3 regions of the Ilumatobacter sp. genome follow, and region 2 is predicted to be linked to each of the others. Evidence: predicted binding sites of a transcription regulator. Region 2 holds the regulator's gene; each other region holds the start of a gene.

Region 1 (7,368 bases), 280 kb from region 2:
GGCGTAGAGCCGTTGCTTGAGCGCCTCCATCCGGCGCGCCGAGCGCTTCGACCCCATCGCCTGGCGCAGCTCGTCGGCCTCGGCGGGGGTGAAGTCCGCGACGTCGATCGCCATCTGCATCATCTGCTCCTGGAACAGGGGCACGCCGAGGGTCTTGGCGAGCGAGTTCTCGAGCAGGGGGTGGAGGTAGGTGACCGGCTCCTGGCCGTTGCGCCGCTTGATGTAGGGGTGGACCGAGCCGCCCTGGATCGGGCCGGGCCGGATCAGCGCGACCTCGACGACGAGGTCGTAGAACTTGCGCGGCCGCAGCCGGGGCAGGGTCGCCATCTGGGCGCGCGACTCGATCTGGAAGACGCCGACGGTGTCGGCGCGGCACAGCATCGAGTACACGTCGTCGTCCTGGGGGATGGTCGCGAGGTCGACCTCGTAGCCCCGGTGCTCGCGGATCAGGTCGACCGCGCCGTGCAGCGCGGAGAGCATCCCGAGCCCGAGCAGGTCGAACTTGACCAGGCCGGTCGCCGCGCAGTCGTCCTTGTCCCACTGCAGGACCGAGCGCTTCTCCATCCGCGCCCACTCGACCGGGCACACCTCCACGACGGGCCGATCGCAGATCACCATCCCGCCCGAGTGGATCCCGAGGTGGCGCGGAGCGTCCTCGACCTCGGCGGCGAGCGCGAGCACCGGGGCGGGGATCGTGCAGTCGGGCTGCTCGGCGGTGGCGGCCACGTTCCCCCACGCGTCGACCTGCTTCGACCACGCGTCCTGCTGGCCGGGCTCGTAGCCGAGCGCCTTGGCCATGTCGCGGATCGACGACCGCGACCGGTAGGTGATCACGTTCGCGACCTGGGCCGTGTGGTGGCGGCCGTAGCGCTCGTAGACGTACTGGATGACCTCCTCGCGCCGATCGGATTCGATGTCGATGTCGATGTCGGGCGGGCCGTCGCGCTCGGGGGACAGGAACCGCTCGAACAGCAGCCCGAGCGAGACGGCGTCCGCGGCGGTGACCCCGAGGGCGTAGCAGACCGCCGAGTTGGCGGCGGACCCTCGCCCCTGGCAGTAGATGCTCGACCGGCGGCAGAACTCGACGAGATCCCAGACGATCAGGAAGTAGCCGGCGAAGTCGAGCTGCTCGATCAGCGCGAGCTCGTGGTCGATCGTCGCCCACGCCCGTGCCCGCAGCGACAGGTCCTCGTCGGGGCCGGGGCGCTCGCCGTAGCGACGACCGGCACCGTCGGCGACGATCCGCCGGAGGTGCTCCATCTCCGAGATCGGTCGCCCGTCGGGTCCGGCGGGGCAGGGGAACGGCGGCAGGTTCGGGGCGACCAGGGACAGGTCGAACGCCGCGGCGCGGCCGATCTCGACCGCGGTCTCGATCGCGCCCGGGTACCTGCGGAACCGCCACGCCTGCTCGGCCCCCGAGCGGAGGTGGGCGCCGGCCGAGCAGGGCAGCCACGCGTCGACCTCGGCGAGGCTGCGACGGGAGCGGACCGCGGCGAGCGCGGTCGCGAGGCGCCGCTGGGCCGGGGTGGCGTAGCGCACGTCGTTCGTCGCGACGCACCCCACCCCGACGCGCGCCGCGATCTCGTGCAGCACGTCGTTGCGCGCCGTGTCGGTCGGGTCGCCGTGGTCCCACAACTCGACCAGCACCCGGTCTCGGCCGAGCGCGCCCACCAGCCGCTCGAGCTCGCGGCGCGCCGCGGCCGGGCCGTCGCGGACGAGCGCGGCGGGCACCGCCCCCTTGCGGCTCCCGGTGAGCACCCACCCGTGCGTCCCGGTGGGGCCGACGAGACCGTCGTCGCCGCCTCCGACGAGGTCGGCGAACGAGAACCGGGGGGCGCCCTTCTCCCCCGCCAGGTGGCCGTGGCTGAGCACCCGGGCGAGGCGGGCGTACCCGGCGGGGCCGTCGGCGAGCACCACGAGGTGGGTGCCCGCGGGGTCGGGGGCGTGGGAGTCGGGGACCGACCCGGTGTCGACCTGGGTCAGGGTCTCGGACTCGCTGCGCGCCACGCGGTGCTCGAGCGGACGCCCGTCGCGACCCACGGTCAGGGTCACCTCGGCCCCGAAGACGGTGCCCAACCCCACGGCGCGGGCGGCCTCGGCGAAGCGCACCACGCCGTAGAGGCCGTCGTGGTCGGTGATCGCCAGCGCCTCGAGCCCCAGCCGGGCGGCCTCCGTCGCGAGCTCCTCGGGGTGCGACGCCCCGTCGAGGAAGGAGAAGTTCGAGTGGCAGTGCAGCTCGGCGGAGGGCACCTCGAGCGCGCCCGACGCGCCGCGCAGGTCGTCGGGGGCCTCGAAGGGCTGCCGCTTGCGGCTCCACCCCGGTGCGTCGCCACCGGCGTTCCACGACGGCGACCCCGGGGCGCGCCCGTCACGGCCGGTGCGTGGCGCCCTCGGCGTCGGACCCCGGTCGGACAGCGTCGACTCCAGCTCCTTCCACGACCAGAGGGGGTTCTCGAATCCCATCCACCCCATCATCGAACAGGTGTGCTATGAATGCAAGGAGATCCCGGACCCCGCACCACGCCCGCCCACCGGGCCGCTCCCGCGCCCTCCCGCTTCGTGCGCACCGCACTCCCCCGACCGCTAGCTTCGGGCCCCAGCGGTCGGAGGCGAGAGACGAGGATCCCCAGTTGCGAGACGTCCGGCGAGGTCTCGGTGCGCCGTTCCGCACCCTGTGCTCGGCCGCCGCGCTCTCCTCCACCGGGACGGGGATCACCGACGCCGCCCTCCCCCTGCTCGTGCTGGCGATCGCCGGCGAGGGCGCGACCCCCGCCGCGCTCGGCCTCGTGGCCGCGGCGACGCAGCTCCCCGTGGTGCTGTTCGCCCTGCCGTCGGGGATCATCGCCGACCGCTACTCGCGGCGCACGATCATGCTCGCCTCCGACGCAGGCCGTGCGGTGTGCCTCGCGATCTTCGCGCTCGTCGTGCTCGTCGGCGACGTCACGGTCTGGACCACGGCGATCGCCGCCTTCGGGGTCGGGGTGGGGCGTGCGCTGTTCACCGGAGCGATCCAGCCGCTGCTGCCCACCCTCGTCCCCGACGACCAGCTCGACTCCGCCAACGGGCGCCTGACGACCGCCACCGACGTCGGGGCCGAGTTCGTCGGTCCGCCGATCGGTTCGCTGCTGTTCTCGATCGCCTCCTGCGTCCCGTTCGTCGCCGACGCCGCCACCTACGTGGTGTCGTCGGTGCTCGTCGCCCGCCTTCCCGCCGACGCCCCGGGCGCCCGGGCCTCGCAGCGGCCGCGGGTCGGTCCGGCGTTCGCGGCGGTGCGCTGTTCGGCGACCCTGCGCTCGCTGTGGTTCGCGCTCGTCGTGCTCGCGCTGTGCAACTCGGTCGTGTCCACCCTCGCGGTGCTCGTGCTGAGCGACCGGGTCGGGCTCTCCGAGCGGTACTACGGCCTCGCGCTCACCGTCCTCGCCTCCGGCGGGATCGTCTCGGGCCTGGTCTCGTCGCGCCTCTCCGCGCGCTGGGGGAGCCGACGGGTGCTCGTCGCGGCCATCGTGGTCAACGCCGGGTCCTACGTCGTGTTCGGCCTGGCGACGAGCATCGCCGTCTCGTTCGCCGCGCTCGTCGCCTGGGGGTTCTCGGTGACGACCGGGGTGATCATCGCGATGTCGATGCGCCAGCGCCTGACCACCGACGACATCCGGGGGCGCGTGATGTCGGTGTTCCGGTTCGGGATCGGGGTCGGCGGCGTCCTCGGCGCGGTCGCGGCCGGGATCATCACCGCCGAGATCGGCCTGACGACCACGATCGTGGGATCCGCCGTGGTCCAGCTCCTGGCCGCGGTCGTCATCGTGTCGGGCGGCCGGGCCGAGGTCGTCGTCGTCGACCGGGCGCAGCGCACCGGTCACGTCCGCTGACGCCGCCGCCCCCTCGCCGGTCGCCGTCGCCGTCACCTGTGCGTCAGCGGGCCGACCACCCGCCGTCGACGAGCAGGCTGTGGCCGTTCACGTAGGCCCCGGCCGGGCTGGCGAGCAGCAGCAGCGCCCCGTCGAGCTCGTGCGCCGCTCCCATGCGCGGGATCGCCGCCATCGACCGGACGTAGTCCTGGCTCGACTCGTCGCTCTCCATCCCGCTGGTCATCTCGGACTCGAAGTAGCCGGGGCTCAGCGCGTTGACGCGCACCCCCTTGCGGCCCAGCTGGACGGCCAGCTCCCGGGTCATGTTCACCACCGCCCCCTTGCTCGCGCAGTAGTGCGCCTGCTTGATCGGGGTCGACGCGACGTGGCCGAGCATCGACGCGACGTTCACGATCGAACCCGATCCGGCGTCGACCATCGCGGCGGCGCACAGCTTCGACAGGTGCCACACCGCGGTGACGTTGACCTCCATCGCGAAGCGGAACGTGTCGAGCGACTCGACGTCGATCCCGCCGACCTCGCTGACGCCGGCGTTGTTGACCAGGACGTCGATGCGACCGAACCGGTCCAGGGCCTCGCGCACCAGCCGCTCGCGGTCCTCGGCGAGCGACAGGTCGGCGCCGACGACGAAGGTGCCGGGGAGCTCCTCGGCGAGCGCCTCGAGCCGCTCCACGCGCCGCGCCGCGACGACGACGTCGGCCCCGACCGCGTGCAGCACGCGCGCGAAGCGCGCACCGAGCCCCGACGACGCGCCGGTGACGATCGCCACCGATCCCTCCATCCGGAACGGCGCGAGCGGATCGAACGATCCGGACGTGGAGGGGCTCGACGAGTCGGAGGTCATGGTCCGACACACTAGGAACCGGCCCGACCCGCACCCGCAGCCGATGTCGACCACGCCGGGACGCGGTCACCACGTCACTCCCGGCACGGAGCTCGGGATCCTCGGGCCGACGGTCGTGCGACGTTTGTCGCGATCGCGTGACAGTTCTCGCGCAAGGCTCCCCCCGCACCACGCGGGGCCGATGACACCACCGATGATCGAAGAGATGGAACTCCGACGACGCACCTGGTCCGCCGCCGTGAAGCTGGCGACCGTCCTCTCGGTGGTCGCCGCCTCCGTCACCTTGGTCGCGCTCCGGGTCGGCGACGTGCCCGCTGCCGCGCTGATCGCCCCGGTCGCCACCGTCGCGTTCGTCGCGAGCTGGATCCAGACCGGCCGGATCCAGCGACGTGCCGTCGCAGAGGTCGTCGTCATCGGGGTCCGCACCCCGACGCGCACCGCCTGAGCGGAACCGGCTGCCACGCCGGATCTGCCGCGGCTGCCGCACCCCGCCGGAGGTGTGCCACGATCGCGACGTGAGCACCATCACGCCCTCGACGTCCACCCCGCACGAACCCCACGACGTGGCCAAGGTGCGCATCGGGTTCGGCCTCGGGACGCGCACCCGCCTCCACGACGAGTCGTTCGCAGCGGTCGTCGACGCGCTCGAGGAGCTCGACTTCGACTCGCTGTGGCTGTCGGAGCGGATCAGCGGTGACGCGCCCGACCCCCTCGTCGCGATGGCGTACGGCGCCGGCCGCACCGAGCGCCTCAAGTTCGGGACCTCGGTGATGGTGCTGCCGGGGCGCAACCCGGTCGTGCTCGCCAAGGAGCTCGCGACCCTCGCCTCGATGTCGTCGGGCCGCCTGCTCCCGGCGTTCGGGCTCGGAGCCGTCGATCCGATCGAGCAGCAGGCGTTCGGGGTCGAGCGATCCGAGCGCGCCCGCATCTTCGACGAAGCCCTCGCGGTGATGCGCGCGTGCTGGAGCGGCGAGCCGTTCTCCCACCACGGCGATCGGTTCCACTACGACGACGTGGTGGTGCGGCCAGCTCCGGCGCGGATGGACGTCTGGCTCGGCGGGATCGCCCCGAGCGAGCTGCGGCGGGTCGGGCGCCTCGCCGACGGCTGGCTCCCCTCGTTCGTGCTCCCCGCCGACGCCGAGGCGGGACGTGCGACGATCGAGCAGGTGTGCGCCGAGCACGACCGCGAGATCGACGACGACCACTACGGGGTGCTGATCCCGTACGGATCCGGCCCGGTCCCCGATGCGCTCGCGGCCGTGCTCGCACGCCGGCGCCCCGACCTCGACGACGTGACGCAGCTGATCCCCGGCTCGTGGGAGGCCCTGGTGTCGATGGTCCGGGCGTTCGTCGACGTCGGCACCACCAAGTTCGTCGTGCTGCCGATCGACGAGCCCGGCTCGGCCGAGGGGTGGGTCACCCACCTGCGCGACGCCGCCGACGCGCTGCGGCCGCTCGAGGTCGGGTGAGCCGACGGTCGGCGGACGACGACCCCGGGTCACCGGCGCCGCTCACCCGCTGACCGACGCCGCCCGGCGCGGCGGCACGACGAGCGCTCAGGGCGCCTCGACGGAGCCCCCGGCCGCCGCTCGCAGCTCGCCGGCGTCGAAGGCGCTCGGGGCGTACTTGACGATCCGGTAGGCGACGTCTCCCGACGGGAGCACGACCCGGAGGAGCTCGCGTCCGGTGCGGGTGTACTCGACGAAGATCGGCTGGGTCGCGCCCCAGCCGACCAGGAGGGCACCGTCGGGGGTGGCTCGCAGGCTCCCGAGCTGGTTGCTGGTGCGGCCCTCCGGGTGATCGATCTGGCTGACGAGGGTCGCGGTGCGCGCGACGGGGTCGATCCGGTACGCGACGATCCGCGAGGGGTCGTCGGTCCCGGTCCGGTTGTCGTGCATCGTGAGCAGGCCGCCGATGAAGCGGCCGTCGTGCATCCGCAGCGGTCCGCCGAGCGGGTCGTTCACGATCCGCAGCCGGGGCGCTCCCGACGCGTTCGGGACGTGGCCGGGGTCCGTCGGTTCGCTCGGCAGGCTCGACAGGATCCACTCGACGTCGCCGGACGAGCGGTCGACGCGGAACACGGCGTCGAGGTGCCGGGCCGACACGATGTAGTCGCACTCGGGCTCGCACCCTCCCTCCACCACCCGCTGCAGGGAGTTGATGTGGAAGGCGTCGATCTCGGATCCGGCCGGTGCGGCCGGGAGGTTCTCGAAGCAGACGGGGTAGGTGACCTCGGCGTACGAGAAGTGCTCCCGGACCGACCAGATCCACTCGTCCGCGGCGAGCGGCTCGGTCGCCGCGGCGGCCGTCTCCACGATCGCGCCGTCGGCCACCCAGCGGCTCGACCGGTCCGCCCCTCCCGGACCGAGCCGGCACCGGGGATCGATCGGATCGCCCGTGAAGCGGTCGACGCGCGGCAGCGCGGAGACGTCCTGGCCGCGCAGGATCGGGTAGCTGATCACGGCGCGCCCGTCGACGAGGCCCGGCCGGACGATCTCGACGTAGTCGTGCTGATCGACCGGGTACGTGGCCGGGTCGTCGGTGAAGCGCACGTCGACCAGCTCACCGTCGAGCCCGAACACGCGGTGCCCGACGTCGGCGCGCACCCCGAACCCGGTCCCCGAGATCGGCGAGGCGACGAGGTCCCCGGTCGACAGC
Region 2 (7,368 bases):
CGTGCACCGAGGGCACGCGTCGGCGGCGTCGCCCGCCTCCTCACGCCCTCCTCACGACGGCTCAGGGCAGGAGGACGGACTGACCCACGTGGACGACGGTCGAGGAGTTGAGCCCGATCAGCGCGTCGAGGTAGCGGCCGTGCTCGATGTCGCCGCGGTGAGCCTCGGCGATCGACCACAGCGAGTCGCCGGCCCGGGCGACGTGGGTCTCGGTGGGGGCTCCGTCGGCCCGGGCTCCGGCGGCCGAGGCAGCTCGACCACCGGAGCTCGCCACCACGCTCACCGCCGACATCGCGACGACGGCCAGCGCTGCCGTCACCACGACCGCGAGCGCACCGACCACGGCCCGCCGCACGAGGTACGTGGACGACGTGCGATCCCGCCGGCACGGGCGCGGGGCGCGGCGCTCGACGCGCCGGTAGCGGCTGGCAGGCCCACCTCCGGCGATCGGCGCCGCGCCCGGCGAGCTCGTGGTCCACGCGAGCTGAGCGGTGGGTGCGGTGGTGGTGACGGTGGGTGCGTGCATCGTGTCGGGCCTCCCGGCGGGTGTTCGGCTCGATCGCTCGAACCCAACGTGTGTTCGACATCCAAGCATCGATCGAACAGCACGTCAAGCCTCGGGCCGGGCATTCCTCGATCGCGTGTTCGCAGTACAGGTGTTTGACCCCGTCCCCGCCGTCCCGTACCATGTTCGAGATGGCACCCAAGATCAGCACGCGGCAACGGTCGATCCTCGACTTCATCGAGTCGCAGATGCGCGATCGCGGGTTCCCGCCGTCGGTCCGCGAGATCGGTGACGCCGTCGGTCTCACGTCGCCGTCGACGGTGCACAGCCACCTGAACACGCTGCAGCGGCTCGGCTACCTGCGGCGGGACCCCGACAAGCCGCGGGCGATCGAGGTCCGCTTCGACCCGAACAGCGGCGCGGTGATGGATCGGCGCCCGGCGCGCTTCGTCCCCCTGGTCGGCGACGTCGCCGCCGGCACCGACGTGCTCGCCGAGGAGAACGTCGAGGAGCTGCTCCCGGTGCCGGTCGACTTCACCGGTGACGGCGAGCTGTTCATGCTGCGGGTGCGCGGCGACTCGATGATCGATCTCGGGATCCTCGACGGCGACTTCGTCGTCGCCACCCAGGTCGACCACCCGAACAACGGCGACATCGTCGTGGCGGGCATCCCGGGCGGCGAGGCGACGGTGAAGACCTACGAGCGCTCCGGAGCGCAGGTCACCCTGGTGCCGGCCAACCCCGACCTGGAGCCGATGGTGTTCCGCGCCGACGAGGTGGAGCTCTACGGCAAGGTCGTCACCGTGATGCGGCGCTACTGAACGTCGTCTCGGCGCCGTTCGTCGTCCGAGTCGGGCGCGACCGGCGGGTACCAGGCGACCTCCCCGGGGATCGGCTGCCCGTGCGCCGATCGTTCCGGGGCGTCGGGGAGCCGGGACGGCGGCGCAGAACCCGGCGAGCGCGGCGGTGGTGGCGGGACCGCCGGAGGCGGTGGTGTCGCAGCGGTCCCGGGTCGCGGCGGAGGAGGAGGCGACGGGGCCCCGGATGGTGGAGGCGGGGCCGAGGGAGGTCTCGTCGAGCGTCCCGGATCGGGCGACGACGGGCCCGGCCACGACGCCGGCCCAGGCGGTGGCCCCATCGGCGGCCTCGTCGGCGGCCCGCTCGGCGGCGGTGGACCGGGTCGCGACGGCGGAGCCGGCGATGGGCCCGCCGGTGCGCTCGGCGGTGCGGTCATCGGCGGCCCGTCGGGCATCCGAGGTCGTCGGGGCGCGACGCCGGACGGCGCTGCGGGTCGAACCGTGCGGCCGGTCGATCCCGGGCTCCGCCGACCGGCCAGCAGGAGCGCGAGCCCCGCCATCAGCGAGGCCAGCCCGAGCGCCACCGCGCCGACGCGCAGCGCTGCGGTCTCGTCGGAGGGGTCCTGGCCCACCGACACCGCGAACCTCGCCTCGACGTCCGACTCGACTCGCATCCGGTGCTCCCCGACCTCGTCGACGTCCACGACGAAGAGCGCGGTCCCCACGTAGTCGATCCCGTCGACGTCGGCGTCGTAGGACGCCGACACGTCACCGACGAGGTCGTCGGTGAGGTCGGCCCCTTCCGGGGCGCGCAGGTCGATGCGGACCTCGGGCAGCTCGTCGTCGTCGAGCTCGAACGCCCCGTCGATCTCGCAGTCGCCGGCGACGCGCTCGATGCGCCCGGAGGTCTCGACGAAGATAGTGTACTCCCCGGTGCGCTCGAACTCGAGCGAGGTGTCGCACCCGACGGGGGCTCGCGCCAACCCCGAGACCACGTCGTCGAACCGTTGGGCAGCGACGATCCACAGCACGACCGCCGTGATCAGCCCCACGACGAGCACGGCGAGACCCAGCGCGGAGCGCACGCGCCCGCCGGCGGTGCGCGTCGCCCGCTCGGGCCCGGTGTCGAGATCGGTCACGCCGACCCCGCTCCCGCTCCCGCCCGGATGTCGCGTCGACGACCCCGCAGTCGGCGAGCGACGCGCTCGACCGCCTCGGACGGCTGCACGGCCGCGACGCGCACGTGACCGGACCCGGCGGGTCCGTAGAACTCGCCCGGGCTGACGAGCGCTCCGCCGTCACGAGCGAGATCGGCGGCGTACGACCACCCGTCGTCGGTGGGCACCCAGAGGTAGAACGCGCCGTCGGGCAGCTCGACCGCTCGCCCGGACCACGAACCCAGCGCATCGGCGAGCGATCCGAGGCGCGAGAGGTAGCGAGCGCGCTGCGCGTCGACGTGCGCGTCGTCGTCGAGGGCGAGCACGGCGGCCGCCTGGACCGGGCCGGGCACCATCATCCCGGCGTGCTTGCGCACCTCGCGCAGGTACTCGACGAGCTCGCGGTCACCGGCGTAGGACCCGACCCGCGCCCCGGCGAGGTTCGATCGCTTCGACAGCGAGTGGACGGCGATCACCCCCTCGGTCCCGTGCTCGAGGATCGTGCGCGGCGGACCCGACCAGGTGAACTCGGCGTAGCACTCGTCCGACAGGACCGGGATCTCCCGACTCCTCCCCCACCGCGCCGCGGCACCGAGGTCGTCGAGCAGCCCGGTGGGGTTGGCGGGGCTGTTGACCCACAGCAGCAGGGCACGATCGACGTCCGAGCTCGCGACCGAGTCGAGATCGAGCCGCCCGCCGCCGAGCGTGGGGACCGCGACGCAGCGCAGGCCCGCCAGCGTCGCCCCCATCGCGTAGGTCGGGTACGACACCGCCGGGTAGAGCACGGTGTCGCGATCGGGTCGGCGCAGGTGGAGGTGCCCGGGCGCCGAGGCGACGAACTCCTTCGAACCGATCGTCGCTCCGATCGCCACGTCCGAGGCGTCGACGCCGAACCGTCGCTCGATCCACCGCCGGACCGCGTCGAGGTACGCGACCGAACCCACGCTCGGCGGGTAGGCGCGGGCCGAACCGCCCCGTGCGAGCTCGGCGACCACCTCGGGGGGCGGCTCGTCGAAGGGCGTCCCCACCGAGAGGTCCACGACCTCGCCGTGGAGGGAGCGGATCGTCTCGGTGAGCTCCGAGAGCCGGTCGTACGGGTACGGGGGGGGAACGAACCCGGTCGGCGCGCTCACGGACGCACCTCCACGAGGGAGCCGGATTCGTCACGCTCCATCGGTCGGCCGTCGGCCTCGACGACGAACTCCGCGAGTCGGCCGGCGGAGGCGTCGGAGAGGCGGGCACGGATCGTCCAGCTCGTCTCGCCGTCACCGACGGAGACGACCTCACCCTCGCGGTGGACCGCTGCGAGGACGTCGCCGCGCTCGTAGGGCACGACCAGCTCGTAGACCGTGCTCAACGAGCGGAGCCGATCGCCGAGGGTGCGCAGGAAGTCCTCGACCCCCTCGCCGGAGACGGCGCTGAGCGCGACGGATCCGGGGTGGTCGGCCGCGAGCTCCTCGGCGGGCCCGGGCGCGAGATCGGCCTTGTTGAACACGAGCAGCTCGGGGACGTCGGAGGCGTCGATCTCGTCGAGCACCTCACGCACCGCAGCGATCTGGCCGGCGGGGTCCGGCGCGCTCGCGTCGACGACGTGGACGAGGTAGTCGGCGAGCGCCGCCACCTCGAGCGTCCCCTGGAACGATTCGACCAGGCCGTGCGGCAGGCGGCTGATGAACCCGACGGTGTCCGTCAGCAGGACCGGCTCACCTCCGGGGAGGGCCAGGCGGCGCGTCGTGGGATCGAGGGTGGCGAACAGGCGGTTCTCGGTGAGGACCCCCGAGTCGGTCAACCGGTTCAACAGGGTCGACTTGCCGGCGTTGGTGTAGCCGACGATCGCGACCGAGGCGAGGCCGCTGCGGCGCCGACCCTGGCGCTGCAGCGCCCGGGTCTCGGCCAGCGAGGCCAGCTCCCGCTCGAGCTTGGTGATGCGGCGCATGATCCGACGGCGGTCGGTCTCGATCTTCGTCTCACCCGATCCGAACCGGCCGCCGACGCCGCCGCGCTGCTGGCTGAGCTTGGCCGACGCGCCGCGCCGCAGGCGGGGGAGGCGGTAGCGGAGCAGAGCGAGCTCGACCTGGGCCTTGCCCTCCATCGTGTGCGCGTTCTGGCCGAAGATGTCGAGGATGACCGCGGTGCGGTCGATCGCGGTGCGTCCGAGCAGCTTCTCGAGGTTGAACTGCTGCGCCGGAGCCAGCTCGTTGTCGAACACCACCGTGTCGGCGTCGACGGCCAGGCACAGCGCCTTGAGCTCGTCGGCCTTGCCCTTGCCGACGTACCAGGTGTGATCGGGGGCGTCGCGACGCTGGACCATGCGCGCCACCTCGTCGGCGCCGGCGGTGTCGACCAGCAGCGCCAGCTCGTCGAGGCTGGCGTCGACCTGCTCGTCGTCGTCTCCGGGGAGGGCGACCGCGACGAGCACGATGCGCTCGCGGATCGAGCGGTCGATCAGGGTCGAGGCGAGCGCCTCGTCGTAGGGGCTGCTCGGAGAGCTCACGTCCGGTCGACCTCGATCGTGGCGACCATCGTGGCCGGGCCGGTGAGCACGGCGCGACGGGTGTCGTCGGGGTCGAAGGAGACGATCGCGTGGCCGCCGTCCATGTGCACGACCACCTCGGGCTCGGCGGCGGGCACGAGCCCCCACCTGCGCGCGGCGTGGGCGGCGGCGCACGCGCCGGTGCCGCAGGCGGCGGTGACGCCGGCGCCGCGCTCGTGGACGCGCATCGTGATCGCGTTCGGCTCGGGCCCCGGCTCGACGATCTCGAGGTTCACGTGGGGCACCTTCGCGCCGAGGGTGTCGAGGTCCACCGAGCGGACGTCGTCGACGCCGACGACGGAGTGGGGGTTGCCGAGGGAGAGGTGGGCGACCGGTCGGTCGGGGTGGGCCTCGAGCGCCGACCACCCGTCGGGCTCGTCGAGGTCCCCCACCTCGCCCATCTCGACCTGCGCGGTGATCACACGCGGATCGTCGGTGCTCGCGAGGGTGACCACCCGGTCGCCGGCGTCGGTGGCGATCAGCTGGGGCCCCAGATCGCCCCGGCGCGCGGCGACCGCCTGGGCGAAGCAGCGGATCCCGTTCCCGCTCATCTCGGCGCGCGACCCGTCGGCGTTGAACAGCGTCATCGTCGCGGCGTAGCCGTCGGCGGAGCCGGCGACGAGCAGTCCGTCGGCCCCGATGCCGGTGCGCCGGTCGCACAGCTCCAGCGCCAGGCGGGCGACGTCGTCCTCGGCCACGGGTTCGGCCGCGTCCGAGCCGTCGCCGACGTCGAGGTCGGCCAGGAACACGACCAGGAAGTCGTTGCCGAGGCCGTGGTGCTTCGTGAGCCGGAGAGTCATGTGGTCGTGCGGTCGAACGCCTGGATCACGGACGGGACCACCTCGGACACCGGATCGGACTCGACATCGATCCAGCGTACGCGGGGATCACGTCGGAACCATCGCTCCTGGCGCACGGCGAAGCGCCGCGTCCGGGCGATGATCGTGTGGACCGACTCGTCGAGGGAGGCACGGCCCTCGAGGTGGTCGACGACCTCCTTGTAGCCGAGCGCCTGCGAGGCCGAGCGGGAGAGACCGGCCTCGGCGAGCGTGCGGACCTCGTCCACGAGACCGGTCTCGAGCATCCGTCGCACCCGCCGCTCGACCGACTCGGCCACGACGGGGCGAGGCCGACGGATCCCGATCTGCGCGACGGCCGACGGCGGGTAGGCGTCGAGACCCGGTCCGTGGCTCGAGAACGGCCGACCGGAGCCGAGGCAGACCTCGAGCGCGCGCACGACGCGCCGACGGTTGTCGGGTTCCATCCGCGAGGCGGCGAGCGGGTCGAGCGTGCGGAGTCGGTCGTGGAGCGCCCGGGTGTCGGGGTCGGCGTCGAGCTCGGCGCGCACGGTCGGGAACTCCCCGGGGAGGTCCAGGTCGTCGATCACGGCTCGGTGGTAGAGCCCGGTGCCGCCCACCAGCAGGGCCGCACCACCCCGGGCACCGATCTCGTCGACCGCCCGCGCGTGGGCATCCTGGAAGTCGCGGACCGTGAACTCGTCGCTCGCGTCCACCAGATCGAGCAGGTGGTGGGGGATCTCGGCACGCTCGGCGGCCGTCGCCTTGGCGGTGCCGATGTCCATCCCCCGGTACACCTGCATGCTGTCGACCGACACGAGCTCGACCCCGGGGAGGCGGCGGGCGACCTCGAGCGCGACCGCCGACTTGCCCGATGCCGTCGGCCCGACGATCGCCACGCGCACGAGCCGGCGACGACCGTCGACGACGCGCTCAGAGATGCTCGCCCTCCGCGATCCGCTGGTGGTGGTGGATGACCTCGGCGACCACGAAGCGCAGGAACTTCTCGGTGAACACCGGGTCGAGCCCCGACTCCTCGGCCAGTGCCCGCAGTCGAGCGATCTGCACCTCCTCACGACCGGGATCGGCCGCCGCCAGATCGGCCTGCTTCTTGTAGCGACCGACGGCTTTGGTGATCTTGAACCGCTCCGCGAGGAGGTGGACGAGGGCCGCGTCGATGTTGTCGATGCTCGACCGGAACTCGGCCAGGCGGTCGTCGTGCTGCTCCTCGCCCACGTCGTCGTCCCGCCTCAGAGCGCCGCCACCGGGATGCGGACCGTGTGGCGCGCATCGACCGACCGCTCGACGAACTCACCGAGCAGGTGGTGGGGTGCGGCTCGGGTCACCTCGACCATCGCGTAGCTCCCGGCGCGCAGCGGGACGGGGGCGTCGAAGTGGACCAGCTTGTTCTGGCGGGTGCGACCCGAGGTGATCGACGGGTCCTTCTTCGACGGACCCTCGACCAGGACCTCCTCCACCCGCCCGACCCGGGCCTGGTGGCGGAGCAGGGCGGAGCGCTCGACGACGGTGCGCAGCCGCTCGAAGCGATCGGCGACCACGCGGGGGTCGACGAAGTCGG
Region 3 (7,368 bases), 1.8 Mb from region 2:
CGTCGTCGACTCTCACGGTCGCTCTCAGGCGGCGTCCGACCTCTCGCAGAAGAACGTCACCCGCCGCGTGGCCGAGCGAATCGTTGACGAGCTTAAAGTCATCGAGATCGAGGAACATCACTGCGATTTGTCGCCGTCGAGGATCCGACGCCACCGACATCACGTGCTGCAAGAGCAGCTCACGCGAGGGAAGCCCGGTGAGAGGGAAGCCCGGTGAGCTGATCGTGCGTCGCACGGTGCAACAGCTTCGCGTGCGCAGCGCTCTCCGCGCGAGCGGAAACCGCGATCCGGGTGACCGCGAAGCCCGCCGTCAGCGCGATCAGCCCGAGTTGCACCGCTCGGCCCGGCCCCACGCCCGAGCTCGTCGCCATCGCGACCACCGGCGCCGCCAGCGCCACTGCGACGGCAAGGAAGCGGGTGGCGTCGAACCGCAACGACTCGACGCCGTGGGGCGCGATGTCCTCGTGGACGCCCGGGTGCAGGGCAGCAGCGCCGAGACAGGCCGCCACCATTAGGTACGGGACGTCGAGCACGTTGCGCGAGAACCGAATCGTTCCGATCTCGCCGAGCGCGAAGATGACATCCCCGATCTGGAGGCAGGCGCTTCCCGCCACGACAAACACAGCCCCCTTCATCTCGCGTGCCCGGGTGAGGACGAGCTGGACCACACCGATCAACATCCACATCGAAACGGCTGGGTAGACAGCCACCGCCGCTCGCGCCCACAGCCATGCTCCTTGCAGCCCGAGCGTGGGAGCCACGACCGTCGAGAACACCACAGCGGTCGATCCGACTGCGACGAGGGCACCATCGATCAGCGCGCCCCGGTCACGCATCGCGCCGCGCCCCCGAACGATCTCGAACAGAGCGACCCCGAACAAGACGTAGCCAGGGAGCGCGAACGCATCCGGCCACAGCGACCGTCCTGACGAGAGATCCCCGGTGGCGGCGGTGGCGTCACGGAGCACACCGGCCACGGTCCACAGAACCCCCACCCCGGCCAGGATCCACCAGGGCCGCCGGTACACGGGGTCGAGACGGCGCAGACCGACGACCGCAGCAGCGGAGGCGGCGATCGTTGTCAGCGGGTACAGGAGCTGACCGAACACCCCTAACGCGTGGCACAGCACCAGGAACACGAACGCGCACCAGACGGACCACGCCTGCCGGGCGCCGGAACAAATCCGACGCTCGACGTCGTCGACCGGCGTGTACGAACGCGACGCCAGCATGAATCCCACCACCGATGTTCGGTCGGCCCATCCGCCGACTTGAGGTCCCACGGCAACCCGCCACCAGGCGCCGGCGCGTCGCCTCGTCCGGGACGCGCACTTCACCCGGCCGGTCGCCGTCCCGACGACCGTTGGCAGCAACGTGGCGCTTCGGATCTGAGCGCGGGGTGAGGTCACCCGGGGGTCCGCGAGCGCAGGCGGGGCTCGACGAATCTGGGGTGTCTTACGCAACGACGGACGGTACCCGCAGGGTCCAAGGTCCCCGCCGCAGCTGCGGCCGCGGTTGCACGCTCACGACCCGACGCTGACGGTCGACGGCGCAGAGATTGCCAGAACCGGCACCGTCGGCTGGGAACGCGGGGCCCTAGACGAGGACAAGGCGGTGTTCTTCCGCTACCAGATCACTTCGGCCCGATTCCTCAATGAAACCGTTCCGCCGAAGAGCACGTACTGGGGAGGCTTGGCCGAGTCGTTCCACCGTTGCAGTCGGAGGTCGGTAATGTGTCCCTCATCATCGACCGTGACGTCGACATCGACAGGACCATTCGGGCCGGGCAAATCGACCGTGGTCTTGTGGTCGTTGACCGGCTTCCAGGTGGCACCGGCTTGGCGCATGAGTGCGTGAGGAAGCTGCGCTATGGTCTCGGCGGCCAGACGTCCGGCCGCGCTGCGATCGATGTCGGCGCCACTCGCGTCGACGACCGTGACACGGTCGCGGAACCGGAACCGCATCTGCGCACCGTCGGGTCCTAGGGTGTCGGCTCGGACGAATCGCACGACCCGTCCACCGACCTCGGCCGCCCACACGAACCCGGTGCCTGTTGGAAAGATCTGGCGTGCGGCGAAGGGCAACCAGATTCCAAGCCCCATGCGGCCCGACATTCCCAATCCGACACCGGTCGTGAGGGCGAAACCGTCCGGGATCGCTGAGGCGAGGAGTCGCCGAGCCGGTTCGTGAAAGCTCGTCGAGCGTTGCGTGGTCGAAGTGTTCGACGGTTCCTGCGCCTGAGCGTTCGAAGCACTTCCCAGGCGCGGTCAGCAGTGTCGATCATGGCTGCCGCCCCCGACGCCGACCGACGATCCGACCCATTGCGACCGGAAGAGCGTCGTTGACGATCAATCCGATCATGGTGTCCGGCAGGGCGATCACGCACGCCACGAGCGAGACGAGAGCGATCGCCGTCACTGCGGTCGTCGATCGGTTGGCATCGACCCAGACGGCCGTTGCTGCCGCTACGAAGCCCGCCGCAAGCAGCGTCGAGCGCACAGCAGCGATCACGAGCTGGACGGATCCCGAAGGGGTCCGCCCGAGAGCGCAATCGACGGCCGTGTCCACGGGGCACGGCCTCCTCGTCTCGCAGTTGTGGACGACCGCACGACTTGCGAGGCCACGGACCCTCAACAGTGGATGCTCAAGAACCGATCCACGCTTTGACGTGAAGAATCTCCACATCTTCAGCGACCGGGCAATGCGATCACCGGCCTACACGGTCGATGGCTGCGATCGGTTCCGCCATTCTGACCAGCGAACCGTCCACCGCGTCACTGCGCCGAGCAAGTTTTCGAGCGAATGCAACTCGGGCGAGGACGTAGCCGCCGGGGGCGCCGTCGCAGAAGATAGGCCAGGGTAGGCCAGCTACTCAAGCCCGACAATCCTCAAAGCACCTGCTAGATCGCCTAGCGATAGGCGGAACGGGGGGGATTCGAACCCCCGGACCCGTGAAGGTCGTCCGCTTTCAAGGCGGGTGCATTCGTCCGCTCTGCCACCGTTCCACCCATCACGCTAACGCCTGCGCCACGCCGGCCGAGGTCGTCCGTCGGGTGCCCCCGACGCAGTCGTGCGGCCGGGTCAGAGGAGCTGACCGACGGCGTGGATCACGAACCCGGCCAGGCCGCCGATCACGGTGCCGTTGATCCTGATGAACTGCAGGTCGCGGCCGACCTGCAGCTCGAGCTTGTCGGCGGTCGACTCCCCGTCCCACCCCTCGACGGTGGTGGCGATGAGCTCCGCGATCTCGCTGCGCTCGCTGTCGACGAGGCGTCCGGCGGCGTCGGCCGACCATCGGTCGACCCGCGCCTGGAGGTCGGGGTCGGTGGCGAGTCGACGGCCGAGCTGCTCGACGGCCGACGCGATGCGACGACGGAGATCACCGTCGGGGTCCGCGATCGCGGTCAGCACCGACTCCTTGGCCTCGCCCCAGAGCGAGTCGATCCACCGCCGGACCTCGTCGTGGTCGAGGACCTCCGCGGTCAGCTCCTCGCCGCGTCGGAGCAGGGCGGGATCCTCGCGCAGGCGTCGAGCGAGGTCGGCCAGGCTCGAGTCGACCCCGCGACGCACCTCGTGGACGGGATCTGCGCGCACGTCGGCGAGGAATCGCAGCACCACCGCCTCGACGCGGTCGAACACCCGGTCGTCGATCCCCTCGGGAACCCACCACGGTGACTCCTGGTAGATGCGCCGGCGCAACGCCTCGCGGTTGTCGGTCACGAACTCGCGGGCTCCGGTCAGCAGGGCGTCGAGCAGCCGTGCCTGGTAGCCGTCGCGCATCGCGAACTCGATGGAGCGCCCGACGAGCGGCGAGAGCGGCGTCGCCCGCACCCGCGACTCGACCAGCCGGGCCAGGTCGTGCTGGATCTCGGCGTCGTCGAGCATGTCCGACCCCGTCCGCACGACGTCGGCGACCGCCGACGCGGCTCGCGCGGCGTGGGCGGGGTCGCTCAGCCACTCGCCTGCGCGGCGCGCGACCGCGGCCTCGGCCAGCCGTGCGCGGATCAGCTCCGGGGTGAGGAAGTTCGACTCGACGAACGAGCCGAGGCTGCGGCCGATCTCGTCCTTGCGCTCGGGGATGATCGCGGTGTGGGGGATCGGGAGGCGCAGGGGGTGGCGGAACAGCGCGGTCACCGCGAACCAGTCGGCGAGCGCGCCGATCATCGCGGCCTCGGCGACGGCGCGCACGTACCCCACCGCCGTGCTCGCATCCTCGTTCCGCTTCGCGACGACGTAGACGACCGCCGCCACGACGAGCAGCGATGTCGCCACCAGCTTCATCCTCCGCAGCTCGCGACGGCGCGAAGCGTCGTCGAGCGGGGCTGCCTCGCGCGCCGTCGGGGGAGCGTGGGCGACCCGATCCGTCGGCGCGTCGGTCATCGCCACGAAGGTACCGGCGGTGCGCGGCCGTGGTCGCCGCCGCCACCGGGTACACTCCCGCCCGGCCGGACCCTCGGGTCCGCACGGAGAGGTGCCAGAGCGGCCGAATGGGATGCCCTGCTAAGGCATTGACCCTCCGGGGTCCGTGGGTTCAAATCCCACCCTCTCCGCTCCGGCGCCGGGTCGGGGGCTCGCCCGATCGGTCGGGCGCCCGACCCCGCCGCCCGGCCCGTTCGCCCCGGTGTCGACGACCGGCTCCGGCACGGATCCGCTTCGCGCCGTTCGACCGTCGGACCGCCGCCGCGAATGACATGTGTGTCATTCGGATGACGTCCACGTTGCGGTTCCGTGACGTCTCGACTAGACATCGAGGATCACGTCATCCGAGCTCGGTTCGCGCTGCCCCCTGGGACGCCGGCGCGGACCGCCGTCGGGCGATTCGACGAGCCTCCTGGAGGCGGACAGGTGAAGCACCGATGAACGACGACACGACACCACTGGGCGAGTTCTGGGGAGACGAGCGCGAGGATCCGGCCCCTCGCCCGTCACCGGCGCGTGACGGGTCCGCGCCGGGCCGATCCGGTGCCGCGAAGACCCTCGGTCGGGTGTGGGGATCGATCCTCGGTGGCGGGGCGGGGACGCCATCGGGATCGGCCCGGAGCCGTCGGCACGGGTCAGCGGGTTCACCGGATCCGTCGCCGGACGGCGGCTCGCACGAGTCGTCCCGTGACCCCCGGGCGCCGATCGAGGCGCACCGGCTGGACGACTCCCGATCCGTCGACCCCGACTCGACCCCGTCCGGCGGTGCCGAGCGTCCTTGCGTCGAACGGCCGGACGACGGCCCGGGCGGTGCGGTCCGTGACGATCGCGCGGCCGACGACGCGATCTTCGCGTTCTCGCCCACCTCGGTGTCCGAGCGCGACGATCAGCGGCGCGACGACGCGAGCGGTGTCGATCCGCTGCTGTGGCGCGTCGGTGGGGTCGTGGCCGTGGCGGCGGCGCTCGTCGTCGCCGCGATCGCTGTCGGCTCCGGCGGAGACGCGGACGTGCTGTCGTCCGCGAGCGGCGATGCCCCCGGCGCCGGTGTCGCCGACGTCGCCGCTGCCGAGACGGCCACGACGACCACGACCACCACGACCACCACGACCACGATCGCCGGCGCGGCGCCGGTCCGACCGACCGGCGCGGCGCCGAGCACCGCCGCCACCGTCGCACCGGCCGAGACCGTGGCGCCCAGGTCGACCGAGACCGTCGCCGCCCCCTCGGCGACGGCGCCGGACGCTCCGGGGGGGTCGCTCGACGGCGACGCGCTGCAGCGCGACGAGCCCTCGGCCACCGACGGCGAGGGCACCGACGACACCGTCGAGACGGACCCGACCCCGGTCACCACCTCGGCCCCCACGACCGCAGCCCCCACGACCGCAGCCCCGGCGACCGCAGCCCCGACGCCGGCGGCGCCCACCACCGCGGTGCCGACGACGGCGGCGCCGGCCGTCTCGTGCGCTCTGAGCTACGAGGTCGTCGCCGGAGACTGGTGGATCCGCATCGCGAACGGCGCCGGCGTCGAGCTCGACGACCTCCTCGCGGCGAACGGCGCCACGACCGACACCGCTCTCTTCCCCGGGATGACCATCTGCCTCCCGGCCGGCGCGAGCACCCCGCCGCCGCCCCCCGCCACGACCGTCGCTCCCACGACGGCGGCACCGGCCACGACGGCCGCACCGACCACCGCCGCCCCCACGACGGCCGCACCGACCACCGCGGCCCCGACCACCGCGGCGCCGACCACCGCACCTGCGCAGCCGTCGGGCTCGTCGGGCGAGGAGCGGATGAAGCAGATCATCCGCGACGTGTGGCCCTCCGGGCTCGAGGACCGAGCGATCGAGATCGCCCATCGCGAGAGCCGGTTCGACCCACGGGCGAAGAACTTCTGCTGCTACGGCCTGTTCCAGATGTACTGGGAGGTGCACCGCGGCTGGCTGTCCGAGATCGGGATCACCAGCGCCGAGCAGCTCTACGACCCCGTCCTCAACACCCGAGCCGCCTACGCGCTGTACCAGCGGGCGGGCGGATGGGGTCCGTGGGGCTTCTGATCGGCCGACGTCGCGCGACCCGATCCCCACGGTGGGGAATGGGACCGCGATCGTCTACGATTGGGTCCCGCCAGCGCTCGTAGCTCAATGGATAGAGCACTTGACTACGGATCAAGCGGTTGGGAGTTCGACTCTCTCCGAGCGCGCCAGGTCGATCCCCCGCTCCGCGGGGGATCGTCACGGCCGGGGTCGTCCCGGCGAGACGAGGTGGGAGATGGTGACCGATGACACGGTGATCGCGTTCACGTCGGCTCCCGTGCATGCCGATCGGCGGCCATGAGGTTCTTCCGGCTCTCGGCGCTGGTGCTGAGCCTCGGTCTGCTCGTGGCGACCGTCGTGTCCGTGATCGACCGCCGCTCCGACATGCGCGCCGATCGCTCGGCGCGAGCCGAGGTGGCGGCGACGCTCGCGTCCACGTCGGTCCGCTCGGCGGTGTCGCGGGTGAACCAGGACGTCCACCTCGCCGCCCTCGCAGCGGGTCGCGACGGCTCCGAGCGCAACTCGCTGCTGGCCGCCGACCTCGGCTTCTTCTTCCCCGGCGCGGACGTCTGCGTCGGCGAGACGGCCGGGCAGTGCACCGGTGCCGACCTCTTCGCCCTCCCCGCGGTCGGCGAGCTCGCCGCGATCGCGGACGACGGGGCGGAGCAGCTCGGTTCCGACGCCTCGGGCGCGCCTTCGACGATCGGCGTCGACGCCGACACCTCGTCGCTGATCGTGCTGCGACGCATCCGCCCGAGCGACAATTCGATCGCCGGGTGGGTCGCGCTCCGGCTCCCCGTCGGTGAGCTCGTCGGTTCCGAGACCCGGGAGGCGATCGAATCCGATCTCTCCCGCCTCGATGTCGTCCCGAGCCCGGCGGGCGGCGGTGATCGCCGCTCGGAGGTGAACGAGGTCG

Evidence for each region. The regulator LexA, encoded in region 2, represses DNA repair genes until DNA is damaged. The targets are predictions, from matches to a motif close to CGAACNNNNGTTCG.
Region 1: the regulator LexA is predicted to act here: its motif matches at 2,476-2,489, upstream of ACOOHC_RS05550 (error-prone DNA polymerase).
Region 3: the regulator LexA is predicted to act here: its motif matches at 5,204-5,217, upstream of ACOOHC_RS17610 (LysM peptidoglycan-binding domain-containing protein).

Annotation. Positions count from the first base shown of each region.
Region 1 covers NZ_OZ244049.1:1,163,969-1,171,336, reverse strand. Annotated here, with positions in the region: gene ACOOHC_RS05550 (error-prone DNA polymerase) at 1-2,463, opposite strand, end outside; gene ACOOHC_RS05545 (MFS transporter) at 2,631-3,866, shown strand; gene ACOOHC_RS05540 (SDR family NAD(P)-dependent oxidoreductase) at 3,910-4,710, opposite strand; gene ACOOHC_RS05535 (hypothetical protein) at 4,916-5,155, shown strand; gene ACOOHC_RS05530 (LLM class flavin-dependent oxidoreductase) at 5,226-6,179, shown strand; gene ACOOHC_RS05525 (hypothetical protein) at 6,267-7,368, opposite strand, start outside.
Region 2 covers NZ_OZ244049.1:1,441,907-1,449,274, reverse strand. Annotated here, with positions in the region: gene ACOOHC_RS06815 (hypothetical protein) at 62-526, opposite strand; gene lexA (transcriptional repressor LexA) at 697-1,326, shown strand; gene ACOOHC_RS06805 (hypothetical protein) at 1,320-2,441, opposite strand; gene ACOOHC_RS06800 (aminotransferase class I/II-fold pyridoxal phosphate-dependent enzyme) at 2,438-3,592, opposite strand; gene hflX (GTPase HflX) at 3,589-4,953, opposite strand; gene dapF (diaminopimelate epimerase) at 4,950-5,792, opposite strand; gene miaA (tRNA (adenosine(37)-N6)-dimethylallyltransferase MiaA) at 5,789-6,694, opposite strand; gene ACOOHC_RS06780 (chorismate mutase) at 6,723-7,025, opposite strand; gene miaB (tRNA (N6-isopentenyl adenosine(37)-C2)-methylthiotransferase MiaB) at 7,040-7,368, opposite strand, start outside.
Region 3 covers NZ_OZ244049.1:3,761,893-3,769,260, reverse strand. Annotated here, with positions in the region: gene ACOOHC_RS17645 (putative bifunctional diguanylate cyclase/phosphodiesterase) at 1-160, opposite strand, end outside; gene ACOOHC_RS17640 (hypothetical protein) at 180-1,241, opposite strand; gene ACOOHC_RS17635 (DUF6544 family protein) at 1,626-2,261, opposite strand; gene ACOOHC_RS17630 (hypothetical protein) at 2,281-2,568, opposite strand; tRNA gene ACOOHC_RS17625 (tRNA-Ser) at 2,921-3,005, opposite strand; gene ACOOHC_RS17620 (DUF445 domain-containing protein) at 3,082-4,380, opposite strand; tRNA gene ACOOHC_RS17615 (tRNA-Ser) at 4,466-4,550, shown strand; gene ACOOHC_RS17610 (LysM peptidoglycan-binding domain-containing protein) at 5,289-6,473, shown strand; tRNA gene ACOOHC_RS17605 (tRNA-Arg) at 6,547-6,622, shown strand; gene ACOOHC_RS17600 (diguanylate cyclase) at 6,750-7,368, shown strand, end outside.